2 linked regions of the Variovorax paradoxus genome follow. The protein of the gene in region 1 interacts with the protein of each later gene in a pairwise test. Links are inferred from orthologs where the notes say so. Each region holds a gene or a part of one and is shown on either strand. Other genes may lie near its edges.

Region 1 (14,112 bases):
CGATCTTGCCGGTGGCCTGGGCAGAGTCGACGTGGAAGATCACGCCCTTTTCACGGCAGGCATTGCCGAGCGCGACCACGTCCTGGATCACGCCGATTTCGTTGTTCACGAACAGCACGCTGGCCAGGATGGTGTCGGGGCGAATGGCCGCCTTGAACTTCTCCAGGTCGACGAGACCGTTTTCCTCGACGTCGAGGTAGGTCACTTCGAAGCCCTGGCGCTCCAGTTCGCGCATGGTGTCGAGCACGGCCTTGTGCTCGGTCTTCAGCGTGATCAGGTGCTTGCCCTTGCCCTTGTAGAACTGGGCCGCGCCCTTGAGCGCGAGGTTGATCGATTCGGTCGCGCCCGACGTCCAGACGATTTCGCGCGGATCGGCATTGATCAGCTCGGCCACCTGGCCGCGCGCCTTCTCGACCGCCTCTTCAGCCTCCCAGCCCCATGCATGGCTGCGCGACGCCGGGTTGCCGAAGTGTTCGCGCAACCAGGGAATCATGGCGTCGACCACACGCGGGTCGACCGGCGTGGTGGCGCCGTAATCGAGATAGATCGGGAAATGAGGAGTTACGTCCATGGCTGGCTCGTGCTGGCGTGGGGGTTGTTTTTTGATCTGGGCTGCTGCTCGTGCCGGCGCCCGAAGGCGCCGCCGGGAATCAGAAGTCTCGAAGGAGGTCTCAGGACTTCGCGAAGGCGTTGCCGAGGGCGAACACCGAATTCGGCGCGTTCACGCGAATCGGCTTGACCACCGGTTGGGCCGAGATCGCGCGCTTGACGACCGGCTTGTTCTCGATCTGCACGCCCTTGGCGATCTGGTCGTCAACCAGCTTCTGCAAGGTGACGGAATCGAGGAACTCGACCATGCGCTGATTCAGCGAAGCCCAGAGCTCGTGCGTCATGCAGCGGCCGGCTTCGCCCAGACAATTTTCCTTGCCCCCGCACTGGGTGGCGTCGATGGGTTCATCGACGGAAACAATGATGTCGGCAACGGTGATGTCCGCAGCCTTGCGGCCAAGGCTGTAGCCGCCACCGGGGCCACGGGTCGATTCGACTAGTTCGTGACGGCGCAGCTTGCCGAACAGCTGTTCGAGGTAGGACAGCGAAATCTGTTGCCGTTGGCTGATCGCAGCCAGCGTGACCGGACCGGTGTTCTGACGCAACGCCAGATCGATCATTGCCGTGACCGCAAAACGGCCTTTGGTAGTGAGACGCATCGCAAGCTCCTTCAAGTGCTTACCGTTGAAATGACACCGTGGTCCTGGACCGCGGTGACCTCGTCTCCGCCCTGCCCGACCCCTGACGCTGGTGAACCAGCCGGTAGGAGTCGGTCCTTCATCGCGAAGTTCTTTTCTTGTTGTTGAGTATTTCGCTCAAGTATAACAGAAGCCCCCGGACTCTGCTGGGGTAAACCCCAGCGCCGCCCGCTTGAAGAACGCGAACGTTTGAACTAACGCGACTAGAGCGCGATGTTGTCGCCGCCGGCAGCCCCGAAAGCCTGCTCGCGCAGCAGCGCCAGTTGGTCGCGCACACGGGCCGCCTTCTCGAATTCGAGGTTCCGGGCGTGCTCCAGCATCTGCTTTTCGAGCCGCTTGATTTCCCGGGCAATGTCTTTCTCGCTCATGTCCTCGACCTTGGCGCGCTCCAGGTCGAGCTTGGCCATTTCCTTGCCCGTCTTCTCGCTGTAGACGCCGTCGATCAGGTCGCGCACCTGCTTGACGATGCTGCGCGGCGTGATGCCGTTGGCCTCGTTGTGGGCGATCTGGCGGGCGCGGCGACGCTCGGTTTCGTCGATGGCCTTCTTCATCGAGTCGGTCATGCGGTCGGCATAAAGAATGGCCTTGCCATTCAGGTTCCGCGCGGCCCGGCCGATGGTCTGGATCAGCGAGCGCTCGGCGCGCAGGAAGCCTTCCTTGTCGGCATCGAGGATCGCCACGAGCGACACCTCGGGAATATCCAGCCCCTCGCGCAGCAGGTTGATGCCCACCAGCACGTCGAAGGTGCCCAGGCGCAGGTCGCGCAATATCTCCACCCGTTCGACGGTGTCGACGTCGCTGTGCAGGTAGCGCACCTTCACGCCGTTGTCGCCCAGGTAATCGGTCAGTTGCTCGGACATGCGCTTGGTCAGCGTCGTGATCAGCACGCGCTCGTTCTTCTCGACGCGTACGCGGATCTCGCCCAGTACGTCGTCCACCTGGTGGGTGGCGGGCCGCACCTCGACCTCGGGATCGATCAGGCCCGTGGGCCGCACCAGTTGTTCGACCACGTTGCCGGCATGGTCCTTCTCGTACTGCGCCGGCGTGGCCGACACGAAGATGCACTGGCGCACCCGCGCCTCGAACTCTTCCATCTTGAGCGGCCGGTTGTCCAGCGCGCTTGGCAGGCGAAAGCCGTATTCGACCAGCGTGGTCTTGCGCGCCCGGTCGCCGTTGTACATGGCGCTGAGCTGGCCGACCATCTGATGGCTCTCGTCGAGGAACATCAGCGCGTCCTTGGGCAGGTAGTCGGTGAGCGTGGCCGGCGGATCGCCCGGCGCGGCGCCCGACAGATGGCGCGTGTAGTTCTCGATGCCCTTGCAGTGGCCGATTTCGGCCAGCATCTCCAGGTCGAAACGGGTGCGCTGCTCAAGCCGCTGTGCCTCGACCAGCTTGCCCGCGCCCACCAGCTCCTTGAGCCGTCCGGCCAGTTCGATCTTGATGGTTTCGACCGCCGCCATGACCTTGTCGCGCGGCGTTACATAGTGGCTCGACGGATACACCGTGAAGCGCGGCACCTTCTGCCGGATGCGCCCTGTGAGCGGGTCGAACAATTGCAGCGACTCGATCTCGTCGTCGAACAATTCGAAACGGATCGCCAGCTCGCTGTGTTCCGCCGGAAACACGTCGATGGTGTCGCCCCGCACGCGGAAGGTGCCGCGGGCAAAGTCCTGCTCGTTGCGCAGGTACTGCATGCGGATCAGCCGCGAGATCAGGTCGCGCTGCCCGACCTTGTCGCCGACGCGGGCTATCAGCCGCATCTCCATGTAGTCCTCGGGCGTGCCGATGCCGTAGATCGCGCTCACCGTGGCCACGATGACCGTGTCGCGCCGCTCCAGCACGCTCTTGGTGGCCGACAGCCGCATCTGCTCGATGTGCTCGTTGATCGACGAGTCCTTCTCGATGAACAGGTCGCGCTGCGGCACGTAGGCCTCGGGCTGGTAGTAGTCGTAGTAGCTGACGAAGTACTCGACGGCGTTCTTCGGAAAGAACTCGCGGAACTCGCTGTACAGCTGCGCCGCAAGCGTCTTGTTGGGCGCGAACACGATGGCCGGGCGACCCAGCCGCGCGATCACGTTGGCCATGGTGTAGGTCTTGCCCGAGCCGGTCACGCCCAGCAGGGTCTGGAACACCTCGCCGTCGATCACGCCCTCCACCAGCCCTTCGATGGCCTTGGGCTGGTCGCCCGCCGGCGGATAGGGCTGGAAGAGCTCGAACGGGGAGTCGGGGTACCTGATGAATTCACCCTGTTTCGCGGGGCCGATCGGGTCCAGTTTCTTCAGGTCTGCTATGGCTTCGTTGTTGTCTGGCATGGCTGTTCCCGACAGGTGGCGCTCGCGCCGGTAAAATTCAAGGCAACCGGAAAGCATAAAGCCTAGTCCGGTTGCAGCGAAGCTTTCATCCCAAAGGACCTTTCCATGTCTATGTTCACCGCGGTCGAAATGGCACCGCGCGACCCGATCCTCGGCCTCAACGAGCAATTTGCAGCCGATACCAACCCCAACAAGGTCAACCTCGGCGTCGGCGTCTATTACGACGACAACGGCAAGCTGCCCCTGCTGCAGTGCGTGCAGGCCGCAGAACAGAACATGATGAAAGCGCCCACCGCGCGCGGCTACCTGCCCATCGACGGCATCGTGGCTTACGACAACGCCGTCAAGGCGCTGGTCTTCGGTGCCGACAGCGAACCAGTCACCTCGGGCCGCGTGGCCACCATCCAGGCCATCGGCGGCACCGGCGGCCTGAAGGTCGGCGCCGACTTCCTCAAGAAGCTCAGCCCCTCCGCCAAGGTCCTGATCAGCGACCCGAGCTGGGAAAACCACCGCGCGCTGTTCACCAACGCCGGCTTCGAAGTCGAAAGCTATCCTTACTACGACGCGGCCAAGCGCGGCGTCAACTTCGACGGCATGCTGTCCGCCCTGAACGCGGCGCCGGCCGGCACCATCGTCGTGCTGCACGCCTGCTGCCACAACCCTACCGGCTATGACATCACCGCCGCCCAATGGGACCAGGTGGTCGCCGCCGTCAAGGCCAAGGGCCTGGTGCCCTTCCTCGACATGGCCTACCAAGGCTTCGGCTACGGCCTGAAGGAAGACGGCGCCGCCGTCGCCAAGTTCGTCGAAGCCGACCTGACCTTCTTCGTCTCGACCTCCTTCTCCAAGAGCTTCAGCTTGTACGGCGAGCGCGTCGGCGCCTTGTCGGTGCTGTGCGCCAGCAAGGAAGAAGCCGGCCGCGTGCTGTCGCAGCTCAAGATCGCCATCCGCACCAACTACAGCAACCCGCCCACGCACGGCGGCGCCGTGGTGGCGGCAGTGCTCGGCAACCCCGAGCTGCGCGCCCTCTGGGAAAAGGAACTGGGCGAAATGCGCGTGCGCATCAAGGCCATGCGCCAGAAGCTGGTCGACGGCCTGAAAGCCGCCGGCGTGAAGGAAGACATGAGCTTCATCACCACCCAGATCGGCATGTTCAGCTACTCGGGCCTGACCAAGGACCAGATGGTGCGCCTGCGCAATGAGTTCGGCGTGTACGGCACCGACACCGGCCGCATGTGCGTGGCCGCGCTCAACAGCAAGAACATCGACCACGTCTGCGCGTCGATCGCCAAAGTCATCTAGGTGACAGCAAAGTGTGAGGGAATCCGTCCCAGCGACGATTCCTTCACGCTCATAGGCAAAAGGACCCTCGCAGCGGGGTCGGTGTAGGGGTTAGGCCCCCTGCAACGCAGCGAATGCGCTGATATATTGCACCGCAACATTCCACTCCAAGATCAGCGATGCTCTATCAACTCTACGAAGCCCAGCGTTCCTTGATGGAGCCGTTCTCGGACTTCGCCCAGGCAGCCTCCAAGCTCTACGGCCAGGGCGCCGTGTGGGGCCAGCTGCCGATGGCCCAGCGCATGGCCGCAGGCTACGACCTGCTCTACCGCCTCGGCAAGGACTACGAGAAGCCCGAATTCAACATCAAGTCGGTGAAGGTCGACGGCGCCGACGTCGTCATCCAGGAAGCCATCGCGCTCGACAAGCCCTTCTGCGAGCTGCGCCGCTTCAAGCGCTTCACCGACGAGCCGGATATCCTCAAGACGCTCAAGAGCCAGCCCGTGGTGCTGGTCGTCGCGCCCCTGTCGGGCCACTACGCCACCCTGCTGCGCGACACCGTGCGCACCATGCTGCAGGACCACAAGGTCTACATCACCGACTGGAAGAACGCGCGCCTGGTGCCGCTGTCGGACGGCGAGTTCCACCTCGACGACTACATCAACTACGTGCAGGAGTTCATCCGCCTGCTGCAGGCCGAGTACGGCAACTGCCACGTGGTGAGCGTGTGCCAGCCCACCGTGCCCGTGCTCGCGGCCGTGTCGCTCATGGCCAGCCGCGGCGAGCCGCTGCCGCTCACCATGACGATGATGGGCGGCCCCATCGACGCGCGCAAATCGCCCACGGCGGTCAACAACCTCGCGATGAACAAGAGCTTCGAGTGGTTCGAGAACAACGTGATCTACCGCGTGCCGCAAGGCTTCCCCGGTGAAGGTCGCCGCGTGTACCCGGGCTTCCTGCAGCACACCGGCTTCGTGGCCATGAACCCCGACCGCCACGCAAGCAGCCACTACGACTACTTCAAGGACCTCATCAAGGGCGACGACGCCAGCGCCGAGGCCCACCGCAAGTTCTACGACGAGTACAACGCCGTGCTCGACATGGACGCCGATTACTACCTCGAGACCATCCGCACCGTATTCCAGGAGTTCGACCTGGTCAACGGCACCTGGGACGTCAAGGATCCCGACGGCAAGGTGGAGCGCGTGCGCCCGCAGGACATCCACGGCACCGCCCTGCTCACCGTCGAGGGCGAGCTCGACGACATCTCCGGCTCGGGCCAGACCGAAGCCGCGCACAGCCTGTGCACCGGCATCGACGACGCCAAGCGCGAGCACTACGAAGTCAAGGGCGCCGGCCACTACGGCATCTTCAGCGGCCGCCGCTGGCGCGAACTGGTCTACCCGAAGATGCAGAAATTCATCGAGGCCAACGACCAGCCGCAACGCCGCGCAAGCGCCCGCGACGCACTGGCCGCCGAAGACACGGTGAAGCCGGCTCGCAAGGCGCCGGCTCCCGCGGCCGTCGCCGCCAAGAAGGCCGCGGCTAAAACGGCCACGACCGTCGCCGTGAAGAAGCCGGCCGCGCGCAAGAAGCCCGGCACCAGCGCCGCGCCGCGCTGAAGCGCGCGCCATTCCCAAAGTGATCGGGCTCGCCGCACGCATCAACGACGCACTGCCTCAAACGCAGTGCACACGTTGCGGCTACCCGGATTGCGCGAGCTACGCCCAGGCCGTGGCCGACGGCGAGGCCGGCATCAACCAGTGCCCGCCCGGCGGTGCCGAAGGCATCGAGCGGCTCGCGCGGCTCACGGGCCGGGCGCCGCTGCCGCTCGACCCTGAATGCGGCATCGAAGGCCCGCGCGCCATGGCCGTCATCGACGAGGCCTGGTGCATCGGCTGCACGCTGTGCCTCGACGCCTGCCCCACCGACGCCATCGTCGGCATCAACAAGCGCATGCACACGGTGATCGAAGCCCATTGCACGGGCTGCGAGCTGTGCATTCCGGTCTGCCCGGTCGACTGCATCTCGCTCGAGGTCGAAACGCCCGGCAGCACCGGCTGGCAAGCCTGGTCCGCAGAGCAGGCCGCGAGCGCGCGACGCCGCTACGACCTGCACGGAAAACACCGCAACACCGACGCCCGCCTCGCGGAGAAGCCGCCCGAGGCCGACGCTCCGCAGGACGCCAGCGCGCGCAAGCGCGCCATCGTCGAAGCGGCTCTGGCGCGGGCCCGCGCCGCTTCGCAACAACGCGCGCAGGCCGCCAACAAGCCATGACCCTCGACACCCTGCTCATCTATGTGGTCGCATCGCTCGCGCTGGCCCTGATTCCGGGACCGACGATGCTGCTGGCGTTGTCCAACGGCATCGAGGGCGGCATGCGCCGCGCGAGCTGGGGCATCGCGGGCGCGTCGCTCGGCAGCATCACGCTGATCGCGGTCGTCGCGCTCGGGCTGGGTTCGCTGCTGGCGGCTTCGGAATGGCTCTTCAACGCGATACGCGTCGCCGGCGTGGCTTACCTCGTGTGGCTGGGCGTCAAGCTATGGCGCAGCGAGGCAACCGACCTCGGTGCCGCGTTGGCCAAGTCACCGCTCGAAGTTCGCCCGCACGGCCGCATCGCGCTGCTGCGCAGCCTGGCCGTGGCGCTGTCGAACCCCAAGACTGTCTTGTTCTTCGCGGCCTTCCTGCCGCAGTTCGTCGACATCGCGAAGCCGCAGGGCCCGCAGTACCTGCTGCTGGGCAGCGTGTTCGTCGCGCTCGACACCTGCGTCATGCTGGCCTATGCCGGCGCCGGCACGCAGGCCGTGCGCTTTCTTTCTCAGCGCGGCGTGAAGGCGATGAACCGCGGCTGCGCGGCCGGCATGTGGCTGCTGGCGGCCACCCTGGCTATCTGGCGCCGCCCCGGCGCATAACAAAGACTCGCCCCCAGGCTTCGCGCACTTCGTGTCGCTTCTCCTTCCCCCTACCGGGGGCAACACCTGCGGCCCGGCAAAGCCGGTTCCGCGGTGTTTCGGGAAGTGAATCTCAGGCTCTTCGCCTTAAAAGCAGCAACAGCACGCCCGCCAGCACCACGCCCACGGCGTACCACTCGAAGCGCGTGACCGTCTCGTTGGCGATCCACACGCCCAGCAGCATCGCGATCACCGGATTCACGAAGGTGTAGCTCGATGCCAGCGCGGCCGGCGCCCTGGCCAGCAGCACCATGTAGGCATTGAAGGCGATCAGCGAGCCGAACACCACGAGGTAGACCCACGCGGCCGCGGCCTCGGCCCGCAGGGGCCAGCTCATCGTTTCGCCTGAGACGGCGGCCAGCCCCATCAGCACCACGCCACCGCACAGCATCTCGCTCGCGAAACCCATTGCACCGGGCGCCAGCGGCAGGCTGCGCTGGCTCAGCACGCTGCCAAGCGACCAGCAGACGCAGGCAATGCAGATGGCCAGCAGGCCTTCAGGCGACGACCGGAAGCCGTTGCCCTGCGTGAGCATCAGCACCCCGACGAGCCCCAGCGCGATGCCCGCGGCCTCCAGCCGCGAGGGCTTCACGCCCCAGATCAGGTTGAGCAGCGCGATCAGCAGCGGAATGACGGCGATGAAGGCCACCACCAGCCCCGAGCCGATCGACACCTCGGCATGGGCCGTGCCGCCCATGCCGCCGCCCAGCATCAGCGCGCCGACGACGAAGGCATTGCGCCATTGCACCGGCGATGGCCACGGCGCGCCGCGCCAGCGCATCCACACCGCGAGCAGCACGCCCGCGCACAGGAAGCGCGAGCCCATCTGCAGGAACGGCGGAAAGCTGACGAGCGCGTATTTGATCGCGAGGTAGGTCGAGCCCCAGACCAACCAGGTGGCGGCGAGGCACAGCCACAGCAGCGGCGGCAATCCGGAACGCGCGGCGGATGCGGCGCCGGCGGGAGAAGCAAGGGTCGACATGTTCGAGGGAAGTCTCTTGTTGGTATGGGGCGGCAGCCATGGTATGAAAGCCGACCTCCGGCATCCATGCGACTTTCATGGTTCTGCCCTCCCCCAACCGTCGATTTAAAGGAGTTGCATGGACTTCGCCTTGAACCCCTCATTGGACGCGCACGACACCCGCATCCTGGCCGAACTGCAGAACGATGCGCGGCTGACCATGGCCGAACTCGGCCGCCGCGTGCACTTGAGCCAGCCCGCCGTGACCGAGCGCGTGAAGAAGCTGGAGGCCGCGGGCGTCATCAGCGGCTACCGCGCCACGGTGAACCTGGGCAAGCTGGGCTACGGCATCCGCGCCATCATCCGCGTGGGCCGCGCCGACTACGCGCGCGTGGTCGAACTGGTGCAGCAGACGCCCGAATGCGTCAATGCCTACAACGTGACCGGCGAAGACAGCTGGATCCTGGAGATCGCGGTGATCGACGTGAGCCACCTCGATGCCGTGGTCACCAAATTCTGCATCCTCACGGAAACGGCCACCTCAATCATCCTGAACCCGGCGCGCGAGCACCAGGCGATGCTGCCGCCTCAGCGCTCGGACGTGAAGCCGCCCATCAAGAAGGTGCTCAACGCGTAGCCGCGAGCGCGCCGAATGCCGCGACGACTTCGGGCGGCGCCTGCACCATCTCGATCAGCACGCCCTCGCCCGCGATCGGGAACTCGTCGTTCGCCTTCGGGTGCAGGAAGCAGATGTCGAAACCGGCCGCGCCCTTGCGGATGCCGCCCGGCGCAAAGCGCACGCCCTGCGCCGTCAGCCACTCGACGGCCTTGGGCAGGTCGTCGATCCACAGGCCCACGTGGTTCAGCGGCGTCGTGTGAACGGCCGGCTTCTTCTCGGGGTCCAGCGGCTGCATCAGGTCAACCTCGACCTTGAACGGGCCCACGCCCATCGCGCAGATGTCCTCGTCAACGTTCTCGCGCTCGCTCTTGAATGTGCCCGTGACCTCGAGCCCCAGCATGTCGACCCACAGCTTCTGCAGCCGCAGCTTGTCGGGCCCGCCGATGGCGATCTGCTGGATGCCCAGCACCTTGAAAGGGCGTGCGGTGGCGGCGGTCATGCGGCGCAACCTTCGGGTTGCTCCTCGACCTGCCGGGCATTGAGCCCCAGCTTGCGCAGAAGCACCGTGTCGGCCTCCACGTCGGGGTTGCCGGTGACGAGCAGCTTGTCGCCGTAGAAGATCGAATTCGCGCCGGCCATGAAGCACAGCGCCTGCACCGCGTCGCCCAACTGCTGGCGCCCGGCCGAAAGCCGCACGCGCGCGGTCGGCATGGTGATGCGCGCGACCGCGATCATGCGCACGAAGTCGAAGGGATCGACCGGGTCCGAATCGGCCAGCGGCGTGCCGGGCACGCGCACCAGGCTGTTGATGGGCACCGATTCCGGATACGGATTCAGGTTGGCCAGCTGCGCGATCAGCCCCGCGCGGTGCACCGGCTGCTCGCCCATGCCCACGATGCCGCCGCAGCACACGCTGATGCCCGCGCTGCGCACGTTGGCCAAGGTGTCGAGCCGCTCCTGGTAGGTGCGGGTGTCGACCACGTCGGTGTAGTACTCGGGCGCGGTGTCGAGATTGTGGTTGTAGTAGTCCAGGCCAGCGGCCTTGAGCTGGTGCGCATGGTGCGGCTCCAGCATGCCCAGCGTGGCGCAGGTCTGCATGCCCAGGCCCTTCACGGCCTCGACCAGCACCGCCACCTTCTCCACGTCGCGGTCCTTCGGCGCGCGCCATGCCGCACCCATGCAGAAGCGCGTGGCGCCGGCGTCCTTGGCGGCCTGCGCGGCGCGCACCACCTCCTCGACCTCCATGAGCTTCTGCGCCTTCACGCCGGTATCGAACTCGGCCGATTGCGGGCAGTAGCCGCAGTTCTCGGGGCAGCCGCCGGTCTTGACCGACAGCAGCGTGGCCAGCTCGATGTCGCCAGCAGGGAAATGCTGGCGGTGCACGGTCTGCGCCTCGAACAGCAGGTCCATCAACGGCTTGTCGAGCAGCGCCTGGATCGCCTCGACGGACCAGCGGTCCGTGGCCTTGGGAACGGCCGCCTTGGCGGGCCGGTGCAGCGTGATCGCCTGTTGCAGGTCGTTGGCACCCATCAGTTGAACTCCATGATGATCTGGTCCACCGCGAGGGACTCGCCCTTGTTCGCGGAAATCTTGCCCACCACGCCGTCCTGCGTGGCGAACAGCACGTTCTCCATCTTCATCGCCTCGATCACGGCGAGCTTCTCTCCGGCCTGCACCTGCTGACCCGGCTGCACCGACACCTCGACCAGCAGGCCCGGCATCGGCGACATCAGGAACTTGCTGAGGTCCGGCGGCGCCTTGTAAGGCATCAGCTCAAGCAGGCGCGCGCCCAACGGCGACAGCACCATCGCCTCGAGCTGCGTGCCGTCGTGCGACACGCGCAGCGCCAGCGGGTTCTTGCCCGCGCCGCGCTCCACCTGCGCGGTAAAGGGCTTGTCGTTGACGATGCCCTGCACGCGGATCGCGCCCAGCGCCAGGCTGCTGTCGATCTTGTAGCTCTTGCCGCCCACGGCCACCGCGCTCGCGCCGGTCTTGCCCTGGAAGTCGGTGACGGAAACGGGGTGGTGCACATGCTTGCCCTCGGGGCCCAGCTCCACCACCACGAACTGCTCGCCCACCTTCACGCCGTGGCCTTCGAGCTGCCCGCTGATGCCCGATGCGCGCGCGCGATAGCGGCGGTGCACATAGGCGGCCAGCGCGATCAGGAAGGACGGATCGGCGTGCGGCACGTCTTCCGCGTGGAAGCCCTTGCCGTAGTGCTCGGCGATGAAGCCGGTGTTGAAATCGCCCGCCACGAACTTCGGGTGCGCCAGCAGCGCCGCCTGGAACGGAATGTTGCTGCTGATGCCGCGGATCACGAAGCCGTTGAGCGCCTCGCGCATGCGTGCGATCGCATGCTGGCGGTCCTTGCCGTGCACGATGAGCTTGGCGATCATCGAGTCGTAATACATCGGGATCTCGCCGCCGTCGTACACGCCGGTGTCCACCCGCACGCCGTTCAGGTGCGCGGTGTCGCTCGCGAACATGGTCTCGGTCGGAGGCTGGAACTTCACCAGCCGGCCGGTGGAAGGCAGGAAGTTGCGGAACGGATCTTCGGCGTTGATGCGGCACTCGATGGCCCAGCCATCGCGCTTCACCTCGGCCTGCGTCAGCGGCAGCTTCTCGCCGGCCGCCACGCGGATCATCAGCTCGACCAGGTCGAGGCCGGTGATGCACTCCGTCACCGGATGCTCCACCTGCAGGCGCGTGTTCATCTCCAGGAAGTAGAAGCTCTGGTCCTTGCCGACCACGAACTCCACCGTGCCGGCGCTCTGGTACTTCACGGCCTTGGCCAGTTGCACCGCCTGCTCGCCCATCGCCTTGCGCGTCGCGTCGGAGATGAAGGGCGACGGAGCTTCCTCGATCACCTTCTGGTGGCGCCGCTGGATCGAGCACTCGCGCTCGTTCAGATAGATCACGTTGCCGTGCGAATCGCCCAGCACCTGGATCTCGATGTGGCGCGGCTCCTCGACGAACTTCTCGATGAACACTCGGTCGTCGCCGAAGCTGTTGCGTGCTTCGTTGCGGCACGAGGTAAAGCCCTCGAAGGCCTCCTTGTCGTTGAAGGCCACGCGCAGGCCCTTGCCCCCGCCGCCGGCTGAGGCCTTGATCATCACCGGGTAGCCGATGTCGTTGGCAATCTCCACGGCGCGCTCGGCCGTCTCGATGGCGTCGTTCCAGCCCGGAATGGTGTTGACCTTGGCCTCGTTCGCGAGCTTCTTCGAGGCGATCTTGTCGCCCATCGCCGCGATCGAATAGTGCTTCGGCCCGATGAAGGCAATGCCCTCTTCCTCGACCTTGCGCGCGAAGGCTTCGTTCTCCGACAGGAAACCGTAGCCCGGGTGCACGGCCTCGGCGCCGGTCTTCTTGCAGGCTTCGATGATGCGATCGGCCTGCAGATAGCTTTCGCGGCTGGGCGCGGCGCCGATGTGCACGGCCTCGTCGGCCAGCTCGACGTGACGGGCTTCCTTGTCGGCGTCGGAATAGACGGCCACCGTCAGGATGCCCATCTTCTTCGCAGTCTGGATCACGCGGCAGGCGATTTCACCGCGATTGGCGATCAGGATTTTCTTGAACATTTGCCTTACTCATTTCTCATCAAGATGATGTTCCGTACTTGTCAGATTTGCCGGCCAAACGGCCTACATCTCCGTCAGACATTTTTCAAGCCATGCACCCGTCACTCGCGTGATTGCCATCGGCTCACGGTACGAGTCGACGGGATAGGCGTAGAAGAACTCGATAAGCCGCGTATTGCTCGCATCGGAAGTCTCTGTGCCCATGTACTTCAGCGTGGACTGAGCTTCGGACAAGGGGCGCCCTTTGAAGCGCATGACCGCAGGGATGAAAGAGGTTTGCCACGTTTCGCCGCACCGCCCGACAGTAGCCTCGGACGCCTGCGGAAACAAACGCGCCGCACATGCGGACGCAACGACTTTCAACTCATCGGAGGCTCCTGACGCGGGCAACGACTTTCCCCAGCCAGCAAGCAGACGTTCATACTCACCTTTGAGCGGGGCCAGCAGTTGTGCAAGAGCCTCCGCACGCGCCGTATCGGGCGAGTCCGACGAGCGATTCGCCTCTGCTTTTGCGGGGACGTGTAGTGCCTTGAAGAGCAGTCCGCATTGGACGCCACGCGCGTCGAATGCCGGCAACTTTGAATCGGCGGCACTGCACCCCGATGCGATTCCCAGCATGGCCAGTGCGGAAACCAGGAGCTGGACAGAGCGTTGAATCACAACGGAATGTTCCCGTGCTTGCGCCACGGGTTCTCGAGCTTCTTCTCGCGCAGCATCACCAGCGAGCGGCAGATGCGCTTGCGCGTCTCGTGCGGCAGGATCACGTCGTCGATGTAGCCGCGCGCGCTGGCCACGTAGGGGTTGGCGAAGCGCGCCTTGTATTCGGCCTCGCGGGCGGCAAGCTTCTCGGGGTCGTTCTTGTCCTCGCGGAAGATGATTTCCACGGCGCCCTTGGCGCCCATCACCGCGATCTCGGCGCGCGGCCAGGCCAGGTTGACGTCGCCGCGCAGGTGCTTGGAGGCCATCACGTCGTAGGCGCCGCCGTAGGCCTTGCGCGTGATGACGGTGATCTTCGGCACCGTGCACTCAGCATACGCGTAGAGCAGCTTGGCGCCGTGCTTGATGATGCCGCCGTACTCCTGCCCGGTGCCGGGCATGAAGCCGGGCACGTCGACGAAGGTCACGACCGGAATGTTGAAGGCGTCGCAAAAGCGCACGAAGCG
Region 2 (14,748 bases), 3.7 Mb from region 1 along the record:
CAAGCTGCCGTCCGAAGCCGAGTTGGGCGAGCAGTTCGGCATCTCGCGCATCGTGGTGCGCGAGGCGCTGGCCGACCTGGTGCGCAACAACCTCATCTACAAGATCAAGGGCCGCGGGGCCTTCGTGTCGGCGCGCGAGCGGGATGAAGATTTCGTCTCCACCGTGCTCGGCTTTTCCGACGAGATGGAGCGCAAGGGCCGCTCGGTGCGCACGCAGATCCTCACGCAGGAGCTGCGCGCGCCCACCGAGCAGGAGGCCGCCTCGCTCGGGCTGACCGACGACACGCAGGTGGTGGCGCTCAAGCGCCTGCGCAGCGTGGACGGCGAACTGCGCCTCCTGGTGGAAACCGTGGTGCCCGCCGACCTGGCGCCGGGCCTGCACCGCACGCGCCTGGACGACCGCTCGCTGTACGACGTGCTGCGCCGCCAGTACGGCCTGCGCCTGGTGCGCGCCGAACGCTGGATCGACGCGGTGCTGCCCGACGCCGACACCTGCCAGTTGCTGAACCTGCCCACGCCGGAGCCGCTGCTGCGCATCGAGTCGATCGCCTACGGCGCCAACGGCAGGCCGCTGGAGCACTACCGCGCGCTGCACCGCTGCAAGACCAGCCGCCTGCACGTGCAGACGACGACCTGAGCGTCTTTCCGGGCCCGGAGGCGGCTACAGCAGCCGCTTCAGATACCGCCCCGTGTGGCTCGCCTCGTTCGCCGCGATGTCTTCCGGCGTGCCTTCGCCCACCACCGTGCCGCCGCCGGCGCCGCCTTCGGGGCCCATGTCGATCAGCCAGTCGGCCGTCTTGATGACGTCGAGGTTGTGCTCGATCACGACGATGGTGTTGCCCGCGTCGCGCAGCTGGTGCAGCACCTTCAGCAGCAGCTCGATGTCGGCGAAGTGCAGGCCGGTGGTCGGCTCGTCGAGGATGTACAGCGTGCGGCCGGTGTCGCGCTTGCTGAGTTCCAGCGCGAGCTTCACGCGCTGCGCCTCGCCGCCCGACAGCGTGGTGGCCGACTGGCCGAGCTTGATGTAGCTCAGGCCCACGTCCAGCAGGGTGCGCAGCTTGCGCTCGATGGTCGGCACGGCCTTGAGGAACTCGTGCGCGGTCTCGACCGTCATCTCCAGGATCTGCGCGATGTTCTTGCCCTTGTAGAGCACCTCGAGCGTCTCGCGGTTGTAGCGCTGGCCGTGGCAGACCTCGCAGGGCACGTACACGTCGGGCAGGAAGTGCATCTCGACCTTCACCACGCCGTCGCCCTGGCAGGCCTCGCAGCGCCCGCCGGCCACGTTGAAGCTGAAGCGGCCCGGGCCGTAGCCGCGCTCGCGCGCGGTGTTGGTCTCGGCCATCAGCTCGCGGATGGGCGTGAACAGGCCCGTGTAGGTGGCCGGGTTGCTGCGCGGCGTGCGGCCGATGGGGCTCTGGTCGACGTTGATGACCTTGTCGAAATACTCGATGCCTTCCACCGATTCGTGCGCGGCCGGTTCTTCATGCGCGCGGTACAGCGTGCGCGCCACGGCGGTGTAGAGCGTGTCGTTCACCAGCGTCGACTTGCCCGAGCCGGAGACGCCCGTCACGCAGGTCAGGAGGCCGACCGGGAAGGCCACGCTCACGTTCTTCAGGTTGTTGCCGGTGGCGCCGACCACGCGGATCTCCTGCAGGTCGGTCTGCGTGGCCAGGTGGGCGGCCTCGCGCGCGGCGCGGCGCTCGGCGGCGGGGCTCTGCGGAAAGCGCGAGGGCTTCTTGCCTTCGTTGAAGGCGGGCTTGCTCACCACCGGCAGCCATGCGGTGCGGTGCCTGGGCACCTCGATCTTGCGCGTGCCCGACAGGTACTGGCCGGTGAGCGAGTCGGGGTTGGCCGACACCTCGGCATAGGTGCCCTGCGCCATCACGCGGCCGCCGTGCACGCCGGCGCCGGGGCCCATGTCGATCACGTGGTCGGCGGCGTGGATCATGTCCTCGTCGTGCTCGACCACGATCACGCTGTTGCCGATGTCGCGCAGATGCTTCAGCGTGCCGATGAGGCGGTCGTTGTCGCGCTGGTGCAGGCCGATGCTGGGCTCGTCGAGCACGTACATCACGCCGGTGAGGCCCGAGCCGATCTGCGACGCGAGGCGGATGCGCTGCGCCTCGCCGCCCGAGAGCGTCTCGGCGCTGCGGTCCAGGCTCAGGTAGTTCAGGCCCACGTCGTTCAGGAATTTCAGGCGCAGGCCGATTTCGCGCACCACCTTGTCGGCGATGTCGGCCTTGGCGCCGCGCAGCTTGAGCGTCTGGAACCAGGCCAGGGAGTCGCGCAAGGTGAGGTGGCTGAGCTCGAAGATCGCCATGCGCGGCGGCTCGCCGCCGTCGGCGGGACGTGCCGATTCATCGACCAGGAACACGTTGCGCGCTTCGCGCCGCAGCCGCGAGCCGCCGCAGTCGGGGCAGGGCTGCAGGTTGCGAAAGCGCGCGAGGTCTTCGCGCACCATCACCGAATCGGTCTCGCGGTAGCGCCGCGCCATGTTCGGGATGATCCCTTCGAAGGGATGCTTCTTCGTGAGCTTCTTGCCCGCGAAGTTGCCCGACTCCATGGTGTAGTTGAACTTGATCTCTTCGGCCGCCGAGCCGTGCAGCAGCACCTGCTGCACCGATGCGGGCAGCGACTCGAAGGGCGCGTCGACGTCGAACTTGTAGTGCTTGGCGACGCTCTCGATCATGCTGAAGTAGTAGCCGTTGCGGCGGTCCCAGCCCTTGATGGCGCCGCTGGCCAGCGACAGCGACGGGAAGGCCACCACGCGCGCCGGGTCGAACACCTCGCGGTGGCCCAGGCCGTCGCAGCTGGGGCAGGCGCCCACCGGCGAGTTGAACGAGAACAGGCGCGGCTCCAGCTCCGACAGCGAGTAGTGGCAGATCGGGCAGGCGAACTTGGCGTTGAACAGGTGTTCCTTGTCGGGCGCGCCCTCGGCGCCCAGCTCGAGCGCGATGGCGCGGCCCTCGGCCATCCGCAGCGCCGCCTCGAAGCTCTCGGCCAGGCGCTGCTGCATGTCGGGGCGCGCGCGCAGGCGGTCGATGACGATGTCGATGTCGTGCTTCTCGGTCTTCTTGAGCTTGGGCAGGTCGTTGTATTCGTAGGTCTGCCCATCGACGCGAAAGCGCACGTAGCCTGCGGCCTGCATCTCGGCGAACAGCTCGACGAACTCGCCCTTCTTCTCGCGGGCCACGGGCGCCAGGATCATCAGGCGCGGCTCGTCGGGGATGGCGAGCACGGCGTCCACCATCTGCGACACCGTCTGCGCCTGCAGCGGCAGGTGATGGTCGGGGCAGTAGGGCGTGCCGGCGCGCGCGTACAGCAGGCGCAGGTAGTCGTGGATCTCGGTCACCGTGCCCACGGTGGAGCGCGGGTTGTGGCTGGTGGCCTTCTGCTCGATGCTGATGGCGGGCGACAGGCCCTCGATCACGTCGACATCGGGCTTGTCCATGAGCTGCAGGAATTGCCGCGCATAGGCCGAGAGGCTCTCGACGTAGCGCCGCTGCCCTTCGGCATACAGCGTGTCGAAGGCCAGGCTCGACTTGCCCGAGCCCGACAGGCCGGTGATGACCACCAGCTTGTTGCGCGGAATGTCGAGGTCGACGTTCTTCAGGTTGTGGGTGCGCGCGCCGCGGATGCTGATGCGCTGCTGCGCCAGCACCGCGCCGAGGTAGGCGTCGCGTTCGCGTTCCGCGTCGCGGGCGCGTTCTGCTGCTTCAGCGGCTTCTGCCGCGGCTAGTTCAGTGGCTTTGGAATTCAAAGGGGGCGATCGTCCGAGGGCAACCGGACATGATAGACCGCCGGAGAATTCATGGCGAGCGGGCGGGTTCCGGCGGCCTGGGCGCGGGGGCTTCCGGCGGCGGGTGCACCGGTTCGGCGGCTCCGATGGCCCGCCCGACCATGTATTCGGCCAGGGTGTCGTACAGCGGGCGGCTGATCATGCGGGAGACCAGGCTGGCCAGCATGGCCGCGGCCATCAGGCTCAGAACCATCGAATGGCCGTCGACCATTTCCATCACGATGATGAAGGCGGTGAGCGGCGCCTGCGTCACCGCCGCCAGGAAGGCGGCCATGCCCAGGGCGATGAGCGCCGGGCCGAGTTCGCTGCTGCCCAGTTGCGACACCGCGTCTCCGATGCCCGCGCCGATGGACAGCGCCGGCGCGAAGATGCCGCCCGGCACACCGCACCAGGCCGTGAGCCAGGTGGCGACGAACTTGAGCACCGTATAGAGCGGCGTCAACTCGTCGTGGCCCTGCAGCATCTGCTTGACCGCCTCGGAGCCCGCGCCGAAGGTGACGCCGCCCGTGACCAGCCCGATGACGGCCACCGCCAGCCCGCCCGCTGCCGCGAAGCGCACCGGGAAACGCGCCCGCCAGCGGTTGAAGCGCCCCGGCGCGCCGGTGAGCGAGGCGGTCAGCAGTCGCGCGAACAGCCCGCCGGCCGCGCCGCTGAGCAGCGTGACCAGCAGCCCGGGGCCGAGCGCGTCCCAGCCCAGCCGGGGCACGCGGATCACGCCGAAGTAGCTGGTGTTGCCGAAAGCCGAGACCGCCACCAGGCCGGCCAGCACGATGGCCGTGATGATCAGCCCGCTGGAGCGGGCCTCGAGCCGGCCCGACAGCTCCTCGATGGCGAACACCACGCCCGCCAGCGGCGCGTTGAAGGCCGCCGCGATACCGGCCGCGCCCCCGGCCACCAAGAGCGCGCGGCCGTCGATGGTGGTGTTGGGCGAGAGCCAGCGCCGCGCATGCTGCATCACCCCGGCCGCGACCTGTACCGAAGGCCCCTCCCGCCCGATCGACAACCCGGCCGCGAAGCCCGCCGCGCCCAGGCCGATCTTGGCGACCGTGAGCCGCAGCGACGCGAAGAAGAAGCGGCGCTCTTCCGGCAGGGCGGGGTGCAGCGCCGCCTTGATCTGCGGAATGCCCGAGCCGCCCGCGCCGGGGAAGAAACGCAGCGTGAACCACACGATGCCCGCCGTGAGCAGCGGCGTCGTCAGCAGCACGGCCCAGGGCCAGGCGCGGTAGAAGCGGTGGAACTGGCCGAAGACCCAGTCGCTGGCGAGCGTGAAGCCCACCACGAAAAGCCCGGCCGCGATGGCGTAGCCCAGCACGATCGCCCGGTCGAGCCAGACGCGGCCGCTGGAAAGTTCGGCGCGCAGGTGCTCGAGGAAGTCGGGTTCGCGGTTCATCGGAACGGCCATTCTGGCACCGATACGGAATCCGGCCGGTCGCCTTCGGGCACAATGGAGGGTTCCTCTCAACCTTCTCCTTCATCTACTTATCAGGGGCAGTGCATATGGCATCGGTCAATAAAGTCATCGTCGTCGGCAACCTGGGGCGCGACCCCGAAATGCGGACCTTCCCGAGCGGCGATCAGGTCGCGAACGTCACAGTGGCCACCACCGATCGCTGGAAAGACAAGCAAAGCGGCGAAATGCGCGAAGCCACCGAGTGGCACCGCATCGTCTTCAACGGCCGCCTGGCCGAAATCGCCGGCCAGTACCTGCGCAAGGGCTCGCAGGTGTACGTCGAAGGCAGCCTGCGCACGCGCAAGTGGACCGACAAGGACGGCATCGAAAAGTACACCACCGAAATCCGCGCCGACCAGATGCAGATGCTCGGCAGCCGTCAGGGCCAGGGCGGCCCGTCGGGCGGTCCCGAGGACGACGGCGGTTACTCGCAAGGCGGCGGTGGCGGCGGCTACTCGCAGGGCGGCAATGGCGGTGGCGGCGGCGGCGGCGGCGGATACGCACCCCGCGCACCCGCGGCGGCACCGCGTGCTCCGGCACCGGCTCCGCGCCAGGCACCGGCCAAGTCGTCGTCGGGCTTCGACGACATGGACGACGATATTCCCTTCTGATTCGTCCCCGACGCGGTTTCGTTGTCGCAAGGCCTCTGCTCTCTCCGGGCAGGGGCCTTTTTCTTTGCCCGCCGGTCAGGTCGGGTCGCCGCGCGGCCTGGTGTCCACGACATGGCCTTCGTACTGCGGCAGGTCGTCCGTGATGGTGAACCAGGGCGCCTTCGAGCCTACGAAGATGTGCGCGGTCGGCCGGATGGAGGGCGCGTCGACCAACGTGCCCAGCGTGACGTGCACGAACCGCCCGTCGCGCACCACCGAGCAGAGCAGCGAGCCGCACCTGACGCAGTGCATGTCGCCCGCATCTTTATCGCCGTAGATCATCAACGCGTCTTCGCCTTGCGTGATGGCGAACTTGCCGCGCTCGATGCCCGCGAAGGGCTTGAAGGCAGAGCCGGTGGCGCGCCGGCAGTCGCTGCAGTGGCAGTTCAGCGCGTAGCCGAACTCATCGGCCACCGCATAGTGGACGGCGCCACAGAGGCATCTTCCGGCAAGCATCCGGAGCAGGAAAAAAGCGGCCTCAGCCCGCCAGCCCCACGAACACGTTCTGCACGTCGTCGTTCGCGTCGATGGCGGCCAGGAAAGTCTCGACCTCTTCCAGGTCTTCCGCGCTCAGGCTCGCCGGGTCGACCGGGTTCTTGGGCTTGTAGCCCAGCTTGGCCGACAGCACGGTGAAGCCCTGGGCCGGCAGCGCGCGGCTCACCAGGTCCAGGTCGGTGGGGTCGGTCAGGAAGATCGACGAATTGCCTTCGCCGGCCGGTTCGAAATCTTGCGCGCCGGCTTCGATGGCGGCCACTTCGGGGTCGGCGTCGGGCTTGGCGGGTTCGGCCTCGATCATGCCGACGTGGTCGAAGTCCCACGACACCGAGCCCGAGGTGCCCAGTTGGCCCTTGCGGAACAGCACGCGCATTTCGGGCGCGGTGCGGTTCACGTTGTCGGTCAGGCATTCGACCATCACCGGCACGCGGTGCGGCGCGAAGCCTTCATAGATCACATGCTCGAAATGCACCGCCTCGCCCGTGAGGCCGGCGCCTTTCTTGATGGCGCGGTCGAGCGTGTCCTTGGGCATCGAGACCTTGCGGGCCTGCTCCACCACGAGGCGAAGGCGCGAGTTGCCGGCCGGGTCGGCGCCGTTGCGCGCGGCCATCATGATTTCCTTGGCGAGTTTGCCGAACAACCGGCCCTTGGCATTGGCTGCCAGGTCCTTGTGTTTCGCTTTCCATTGGGCGCCCATGGCTGATTCCTTCTCGAGTGTGTGTTCGCGGCCGTGTCTGGCTCTCCGCAGAAGGGCTGGATGACCGGTTGGGGCAGCTACTGTAGCCGGAGCGTGCACGGGTGGGAACCGAGGCGCCGATGACCTGGGCGCGACAGCGGCCGCAAGGGCGGGCGGAGATACTTTTCGCATGCACACACAGCCTCTCTTCGCGATCGAGGAGCGCGCGGAACTCCTGCGGCTCATGCGCGCCTATCCGCTGGCCACCTTGTTCACCGTCTCGGACGGCACGGCGCAGGCGAACCTGCTGCCGCTCGAGGTATGCGACATCGGCCCCTTCGGCACGCTGCGGGGCCATGTCGCCAGGAGCCATTCGCTGTGGGGCAGCATGCCGGACGGCGGCGGCGCGACCGTCGTCTTCCAGGGGCCGAACGCCTACATCTCGCCGCGCTGGTACGTGAACGGGCAGCGCAGCGGCCGGGTGGCACCGAGCTGGAACTACGTGGCCGTGCAGGCGCAGGGCACGCTGCGCTTCATCGACGATCCGGCCTGGGTGGTGTCGCACCTGGCCGCGCTCACCGCATCGCAGGAAGAAGGGCGCGACCCTGCATGGTCCCTGGGCGACGCTGCGCCCGAGTTCGTCGACGGCGCCGCGCAGCGGCTCGGCGGCTTCGAGATCGAGATACGCACGCTGGCCGGCAAGCGCTTCCTGTCGCAGCAGCGCACGGAAGCCGACCGGCGCAGCCTGATCGAGCACCTGGGGCGCGAGGCATCGCCCTCGGCGCGTGCGCTGGCGGCGTTGATCCGGCCCTGAAGGCCGGTCGTGCCGCGCCGCACGAATCGCTAAAAAGAGGTGCTAAAAAAGTAAAATAATTTTACTGAGACTGCTACACTTTTTCATAAAAATGAAAAAATCGCAGCCTCCCAAAGAGCCGCCGACGGCAAGCGCCGCACCGGACGGCCGCGAAACCGGGGTTCTCGCCGACATCGGCGAGGCCCTGCGGGCGCGCCGCCGGCTGCTGCACCTGAGCCTGGCGGAAGTGGCCGAGCGCAGCGAGCTCAGCATCGGCTACATCTCGCTGCTGGAGCGCAATCTGGCCTCGCCCTCGCTCACCGCGCTGATGCGCATCGGCCAGGTGCTGGGCCTGGAGCTGGACTACTTCTTCCAGGCGCGCAACGCCGCTGGCCATCACTTTCCGCAGAGCGCGCGCTCGCCGTTCCAGCTTCAGTCGGGCGGCATGACCTTCGACCGCATCAGCGGGCAGTTTCCGGGCAGCGTCGTCAACGGCCTGGTGGTGACGATTCCCGCCAAGCACAAGTCCACGCCCATCACCCATCCCGGGGAAGAGCTGGTCTACATCCTCAGCGGCAGCCTGCGCTACACGCTCGGCGGCCGCAAGGTGCAGCTGGACGAGGGCGACTCCGTGCACCTGCCGTCCACCACGCCGCACTGCTGGGAGAACCCCTTCGCCCAGCCCGCCAAGGCGCTGTGGGTCGGTACCGCGCCGCTGTTCAAGACCGACGGCGACGACCCCCATGCCTCGGACGACCTCCAGAGCCACGGCTCCCCGGCCAGGGTGTCCGGGCCGCCCGCCAAGGCCAAGGCAAGAACCCGACCCTCCAGGAAGAAAGACGCGTGAGCATGAACGCCCATTCCGTTCCCGAACACGAAGCCGCCTTCGCCGCCGTGAGCGACCTGCTCCAGCGGCGCATCGGCCACAAGCTGCTCACCGTGAGCCGGGTGCTGCCCGATGAAGCCAGCGTCGAGCGCATCTTCACCACCCAGCCCGAGGCCTATCCTGTGCACGGCAAGAAGCCGCGCGACCACACCGAGTGGACCGCCCTCATGGAGCGCGGCGAATGCTTCGTGGCCAGCCGGCCCGAGGACTTCGGCCCGCACTTCTCCGACCTGCCGGCCATCGTGCGCAACGGCCTCGGCGCGGTCATCAACATCCCGGTGCTCGACGGCTCCCGCATGCTGGGCACCCTGAACCTGCTGGACGCAGCCGGCGCCTACACCGGCCCGGTACTCGACGCCTGCATCGAGGCGCGCGCGCTGGCCGCCGAGGGCTTTGCCCTCTACGAGCAATGGCTCGCGCGGCGCGCAGCCTGATTCCACGGTCCTTTTTTCCTTCCTTGCCCCTTCTCATCCTCTCCAGGAGCGAATCTTGAATCCTCGAATTTGCGCGGCAGTCGCAGGCATCTTCCTCTCGTTGTCCGCGTGGGCCGCCACGCCCAAGGACACGCTGGTGGTGGTCAAGAACATCGACGACATCGTGAGCCTCGATCCGGCCGAGGCCTTCGAGTTCTCCAGCGGCGAGGTGGTGACCAACATCTACGAACGGCTGGTGCAGTACGACGCGAAAGATCCGACGCTGCTCAAGCCCGGCCTGGCCTCGGCCTGGAAGCCGGCCGCCGACGGCAAGAGCATCGAGTTCACGCTGCGCAAGGGCGCCGCGTTCGAGAGCGGCAATCCGGTGCGTCCGGACGACGTTGTGTTCTCCTTCAAGCGCGTGCTGAAGCTGAACAAGGCGCCGGCCTTCATCCTGAGCCAGCTGGGCTGGACCGCCGACAACATCGACCAGATGGCGCGCAAGGGCGCCGCGCCCGACACGCTGGTGCTGGGCTGGAGCGGCGACTTCGGCCCCGCCTACGTGCTGAGCGTGCTGGCCGCGCGGCCGGGCGCCATCGTCGACGAGAAGCTGGTGCTGGCCAACGAGAAGGCGGGCGACCTGGGCAACCAGTGGCTGAACCGCAATTCCGCCGGCAGCGGCCCCTACAAGCTGAAGCTCTACAAGCCCAAGGAAGTGCTGTTGCTCGAGGCGAACAAGAAGGCCGCCAACCCGCCCAAGACCGGCAACGTGCTGATCAAGAGCGTGGCCGAGTCCGCCACGCAGCGCCTGCTGATCGAGTCCGGAGACGCCGACATCGCCCGCGACCTCGCCTCCGACCAGCTCGACGCGCTGAAGACCCGCACCGACGTGCGCATCGAGGAATTCCCCGCGGCCGCCGTGCACTTCATCGCGCTCAACCTCAAGAACGAGAAGCTGCGCAACCCGGCCATCTGGGAAGCCATGCGCTACCTGGTGGACTACGACGGCATCTCCACGCAGCTGCTCAAGGGCCAGATGCGCACGCACCAGGCCTTCCTGCCGGTGGGCTTCGCGGGCGCGCTGACCACCAACCCCTACAAGGCCGACCCGGAGCGCGCCAAGGCCATCCTCGCCAAGGCGGGCATCAAGGGCCTGGAAATCGACATGGACCTGATCAACGCGCAGCGCTTCATGGACATGGCGCAGTCGATGCAGGCCACCATGGCCAAGGCGGGCATCAAGCTGAACCTGCTGCCCGGCACCGGCGCCCAGGTGCTCACGCGCTACCGCGCCCGCAAACACGAGGCCATCCTGCTGTACTGGGGCCCCGACTTCTTCGATCCGCATTCGAACGCCAAGTCGTTCGCGTACAACGTGGACAACAGCGACAGCGCCTACCAGAGCACCACGACGTGGCGCAACTCCTGGCTCGTTCCGGAGCTGTCGGCCAGGACCATGGCGGCGCTGAAGGAGGTCGACCCCGTCAAGCGCGCCGCGGCCTACCAGGACCTGCAGCGCGAAGTGCAGGCCAGGTCGCCGTTCATCATCACCTTCCAGGAACAGAACCGGGTCGCCTTGCGCAGCAACGTCAAGGGCTACGTGCAGGGCACGGTGGCCGACCTGATCAAGTACGACGCGGTCACCAAGTAGCGGCACGGCCATGCGCAAGCTCGTCGCTCCGGCCGCGCTGCTGCGGTCCGGCCTGTCCTTTGCCCTGATGTTGCTGGTGCTGCTGCTGGTCACCTTCCTGATCGGCAAGGCGGCGCCCATCGATCCCGTGCTGCAGGTGGTCGGCGACCGCGCCTCGCCCGAGGCCTACCAGGAAGCCCGCCAGCGCATGGGCCTGGACCAGCCGATCGCCACGCAGTTCGTGCGCTACGTGGCCGACGCGGCAAAGGGCGATCTGGGTCGCTCGACCACGACGGGCCGCGCGGTTCTGGAAGACCTGCGCCAATATTTCCCGGCCACGCTGGAGTTGGCCACGCTGGGCATCTTGCTGGGCGTGGTGTTCGGCGTGCCGCTGGGCATGCTGGCGGCGCACCAGCACAACCGGTGGATCGACCAGCTGCTGCGGCTGGTCGGGCTGCTGGGCTACTCGGTGCCGGTGTTCTGGCTCGGGCTGGTCGGCCTGCTGATCTTCTACGCCAGGCTGGGCTGGGTCGGCGGGCCGGGGCGGCTGGACGACATCTACCAGTACACGGTCGACAGCTGGAGCAACCTGGTGCTGGTCGACACGCTGCGCGCCGGCAACGGCGAAGCCTTCCGCAACGGCCTGTCGCACCTGGTGCTGCCGGCCGCGCTGCTGGGCTATTTCTCGCTGGCCTACATCTCGCGCATGACGCGGGCCTTCTTCCTCGAGGAGCTGGGCAAGGAATACGTGCTCACGGCGCGCGTCAAGGGCGCGTCGGAGCTGCAGGTGCTGGTGCGCCACGTGCTGCCCAACGTGGCCGCGCCGCTGGTCACGGTGATCGCGCTGTCGTATGCGGTGCTGCTCGAAGGCGCGGTGCTGACCGAGACGGTGTTCTCCTGGCCCGGCATCGGGCTGTACGTGACCAACGCGCTCTTCAGCGCCGACGTGGCCGCCGTGCTCGGTGGCACCTTGCTGGTGGGCCTGTGCTTCGTGGTGCTCAACACCGCGTCCGACGTGCTCGGCTATCTGATGGACCCGAGGGCCAGGTCATGATGCTTCGACAGGATTGGTGGCTCAGCGAGGCGCCCGCGTCGGCCTTCCAGGCGCGCTGCGGGCGCTGGTATCGCATGGGGCTGCGCACGGTGCGCAGCCCGGCCATGGTGTTCGGCCTGGTCATCCTGGCCGCGATGGTGCTGGCGGCGCTGTTCGCGCCGTGGCTGGCGCCCTTCGATCCCAACGCGCAGAACGTGCAGCAGCGGCTGCTGCCGCCGGGCGCCGCGCACTGGCTGGGCACCGACCAGCTCGGGCGCGACCTGCTCAGCCGCGTCATCTACGGCACGCGGCCCACGCTGCTGATCGTGTCGCTGGTGGCGCTGCTGTCGGCGCCGCTGGGGCTGCTGCTGGGCATGTGCGCGGGCTACTTCGGCGGCTGGATCGACACGCTGCTGATGCGCGTCACCGACATCTTCATGGCCTTCCCGCGGCTGGTGCTGGCGCTGGCGCTCGTGGCGGTGCTGGGGCCGGGCATCGTGAACGCGGTGATCGCCATCGCCATCACCGCATGGCCGGCCTATGCGCGCATCGCCCGCACCGAGACGCGCACCGTGCGCGGCAGCGACTTCATCCAGGCGGCCAGGGTGCAGGGGCTGCGCCCCGCGCGCATCCTGTTCGGCCACCTGCTGCCGATCTGCCTGCCCTCCACCGTGGTGCGCGTCACGCTGGACATGGCGGGCATCATCCTCACGGCCGCCGGCCTGGGCTTCCTGGGCCTGGGCGCGCAGCCGCCGATGTCCGAGTGGGGCGCCATGATCTCCACCGGCCGGCAGTACATCTTCGACCAGTGGTGGGTGGCGGCCGTGCCCGGCGTGGCCATCCTGCTGGGCAGCCTGGCCTTCAACCTCGTGGGCGACGGCTTGCGCGACGTACTGGACCCGAAGAATGGCTGAGCTCCTCATCGAAGATCTCACGGTGACCTACCCGACCGCCAGCGGGCCGGTCGACGTGGTGAAGTCGCTGTCGCTGCGGATGGGCGCCGAGCGCATCGGCATCGTGGGCGAGTCGGGCTCGGGCAAGTCGATGACCGCGCGCGCCATCCTGGGCCTGGTGCGTTCGCCCGGCCGCGCCACGGCAAGCCGCATGGCCTACGACGGCGCCGACCTGCTGCGGCAGACGCCTTCGGGCTGGCGCGCGATTCGCGGGCGCCGCATCGGCATGGTGCTGCAGGACCCGAAGTTCTCGCTCAACCCGGTGCTGCGCGTCGGCAGGCAGATCGCCGAGGCGGGCCTGCTGCACGGCGTGTTCAAGCCCGCACAGGCGCGCGACCGGGTGCTGGAGATGCTGCGGACCGTGGGCGTGGACAACCCCGAGCGCGTGCACGACGCCTATCCGCACCAGCTGTCCGGCGGCATCGGCCAGCGCGTGATGATCGCCGCGATGATGATCGCCGAGCCCGGCCTGCTCATCGCCGACGAGCCCACCTCCGCGCTCGACGTGATGGTGCGCGGCCAGGTGCTGGAGATGATGGATCGCGAGATCCGCAAGCGCGGCATGGGCCTGCTCATGATCAGCCACGACCTGAAGATGGTGGCGCACTTCTGCGACCGCGTGCTGGTCATGTACCGCGGCCAGGTGGTGGAGTCGTGCGCCGCGAAGGACCTGTTCCGCTCGCAGCATCCCTACACGCGCGGCCTGCTCAACTGCATGCCCACCGGCCAGAACCCCGGCCAGCCGCTGCCCACCATCGACAGGCAGCTCATCCAGGAAACGGTGGACCGCCATGCAAAGTGACACCCGGGTCGATGCCGCCGGCGAGACGGTCATCCGCTGCCAGGGCCTGGACGTGTTCTACGGCCACGGCGCGCAGCGCCATCACGCGGTGAAGCAGGCTTCGTTCGAGGTGCTCAGGGGCGAGTCCTTCGGCATCGTCGGCGGCTCGGGCAGCGGCAAGTCGACCATCCTGCGCGTGCTGGCGGGGCTCGACGGCGACTGGCAGGGCGATGTCGACGTGCTGGGCCACCGTCGCGCGGCCGGCGTGGCGCCCGGGCGCGCCTATCGGCTGAAGGTGCAGATGATCTTCCAGGACCCGTTCGGCTCCCTGCACCCGCGCCACACCATCGACCGCTGCCTGAGCGAGGCCATGCGCTTTCACGGCTTCGACCGCATCGAGCAGCGCGTGGTGTCGGCGCTCGACCGCGTCGGGCTGGGCAAGAGCTTCCGCTTCAGGTTTCCGCACCAGCTCAGCGGGGGACAGCGCCAGCGCGTGGCCATCGCGCGCGCGCTGGTGCTGGAGCCCGAAGTGCTGCTGCTCGACGAGCCGACCTCGGCGCTCGACGCTTCCATCCAGGCCGAGGTGCTGAACCTGCTGATGGAAGTGCGCCGCGACCTGGGCACCACTTTCCTGTTCGTGAGCCACGACCTCGGCGTGATCGCCCACATGTGCGACCGCGTCGCGGTGATGCGCCAGGGCGTCGTCGTCGAGACGCTGGCCGCGGCGCGCATCACCGCCGGGCAGGTGGCGCACCCGTACACCCGCGAGCTGCTGGCGAACTGCTACGCCGCGCAGCCGCTCGATCCTGTTGTCGCATGAACGGAGTTCTTTCATGACTGCCACGCCAGACACCCTGTACCGCACGCCCTTCGAATCCGGCAACGGCAACCGGACCGCCACCTGGGCCGAATGCATCGCCTTCTACGAGCAGCTGGCCGCGCGGTTCCCGGGCGTGCTGCAGTGGCGTCGGATCGGCGTGTCGGACACCGGCGTGCCGATGCATGCCGGCGTGGTCACGGCCGACGGCGTGTTCGACCGCGAGACCCTGCAGCGGCAGCGCCGCCCGGTGTTCTTCAACAACAACGGCATCCACCCCGGCGAGCCCGAGGGCATCGACGCCTGCATGGCGCTGGTGCGCGACTTCTGCCTCCAGCCCGAGCGGCTGGCGGCGCTGGGCGACACGGTGTT

What was found.
Region 2: the proteins of uvrB (region 1) and uvrA interact in binary tests that used the Escherichia coli proteins (3 or more experiments, as listed by UniProt). The link is inferred for Variovorax paradoxus from one-to-one orthologs.

What each region holds. Positions count from the first base shown.
Region 1 is NZ_CP091716.1:4,588,549-4,602,660, forward strand. The notes cover bases 1,006-3,983. They hold uvrB (excinuclease ABC subunit UvrB), read right to left. Parts: upstream 3,560-3,983; coding sequence 1,451-3,559; downstream 1,006-1,450. Other genes in these bases: iscR (Fe-S cluster assembly transcriptional regulator IscR), read right to left, coding at 1,006-1,208; L3V85_RS21325 (amino acid aminotransferase), read left to right, coding at 3,665-3,983. Also shown: L3V85_RS21310 (IscS subfamily cysteine desulfurase), read right to left, coding at 1-571; more of iscR, read right to left, coding at 672-1,005; more of L3V85_RS21325, read left to right, coding at 3,984-4,861; L3V85_RS21330 (polyhydroxyalkanoate depolymerase), read left to right, coding at 5,020-6,462; L3V85_RS21335 (RnfABCDGE type electron transport complex subunit B), read left to right, coding at 6,482-7,117; L3V85_RS21340 (LysE family translocator), read left to right, coding at 7,114-7,752; L3V85_RS21345 (EamA family transporter), read right to left, coding at 7,865-8,773; L3V85_RS21350 (Lrp/AsnC family transcriptional regulator), read left to right, coding at 8,892-9,389; L3V85_RS21355 (VOC family protein), read right to left, coding at 9,379-9,870; biotin synthase BioB, read right to left, coding at 9,867-10,901; L3V85_RS21365 (acetyl-CoA carboxylase biotin carboxylase subunit), read right to left, coding at 10,901-12,949; L3V85_RS21370 (hypothetical protein), read right to left, coding at 13,013-13,636; L3V85_RS21375 (acyl-CoA carboxylase subunit beta), read right to left, coding at 13,606-14,112. UniProt on the Escherichia coli protein: The UvrABC repair system catalyzes the recognition and processing of DNA lesions. A damage recognition complex composed of 2 UvrA and 2 UvrB subunits scans DNA for abnormalities.
Region 2 is NZ_CP091716.1:938,635-953,382, forward strand. The notes cover bases 462-4,075. They hold uvrA (excinuclease ABC subunit UvrA), read right to left. Parts: upstream 3,761-4,075; coding sequence 662-3,760; downstream 462-661. Other genes in these bases: L3V85_RS04645 (GntR family transcriptional regulator), read left to right, coding at 462-637; L3V85_RS04655 (chloride channel protein), read right to left, coding at 3,810-4,075. Outside these bases: more of L3V85_RS04645, read left to right, coding at 1-461; more of L3V85_RS04655, read right to left, coding at 4,076-5,189; ssb (single-stranded DNA-binding protein), read left to right, coding at 5,297-5,860; L3V85_RS04665 (GFA family protein), read right to left, coding at 5,936-6,355; L3V85_RS04670 (YebC/PmpR family DNA-binding transcriptional regulator), read right to left, coding at 6,378-7,091; L3V85_RS04675 (FMN-binding negative transcriptional regulator), read left to right, coding at 7,261-7,884; L3V85_RS04680 (helix-turn-helix domain-containing protein), read left to right, coding at 7,976-8,710; L3V85_RS04685 (hypothetical protein), read left to right, coding at 8,713-9,183; L3V85_RS04690 (ABC transporter substrate-binding protein), read left to right, coding at 9,239-10,813; L3V85_RS04695 (ABC transporter permease), read left to right, coding at 10,824-11,846; nikC (nickel transporter permease), read left to right, coding at 11,843-12,739; L3V85_RS04705 (ABC transporter ATP-binding protein), read left to right, coding at 12,732-13,580; L3V85_RS04710 (ABC transporter ATP-binding protein), read left to right, coding at 13,570-14,379; L3V85_RS04715 (M14 family zinc carboxypeptidase), read left to right, coding at 14,393-14,748. UniProt on the Escherichia coli protein: The UvrABC repair system catalyzes the recognition and processing of DNA lesions. UvrA is an ATPase and a DNA-binding protein. A damage recognition complex composed of 2 UvrA and 2 UvrB subunits scans DNA for abnormalities.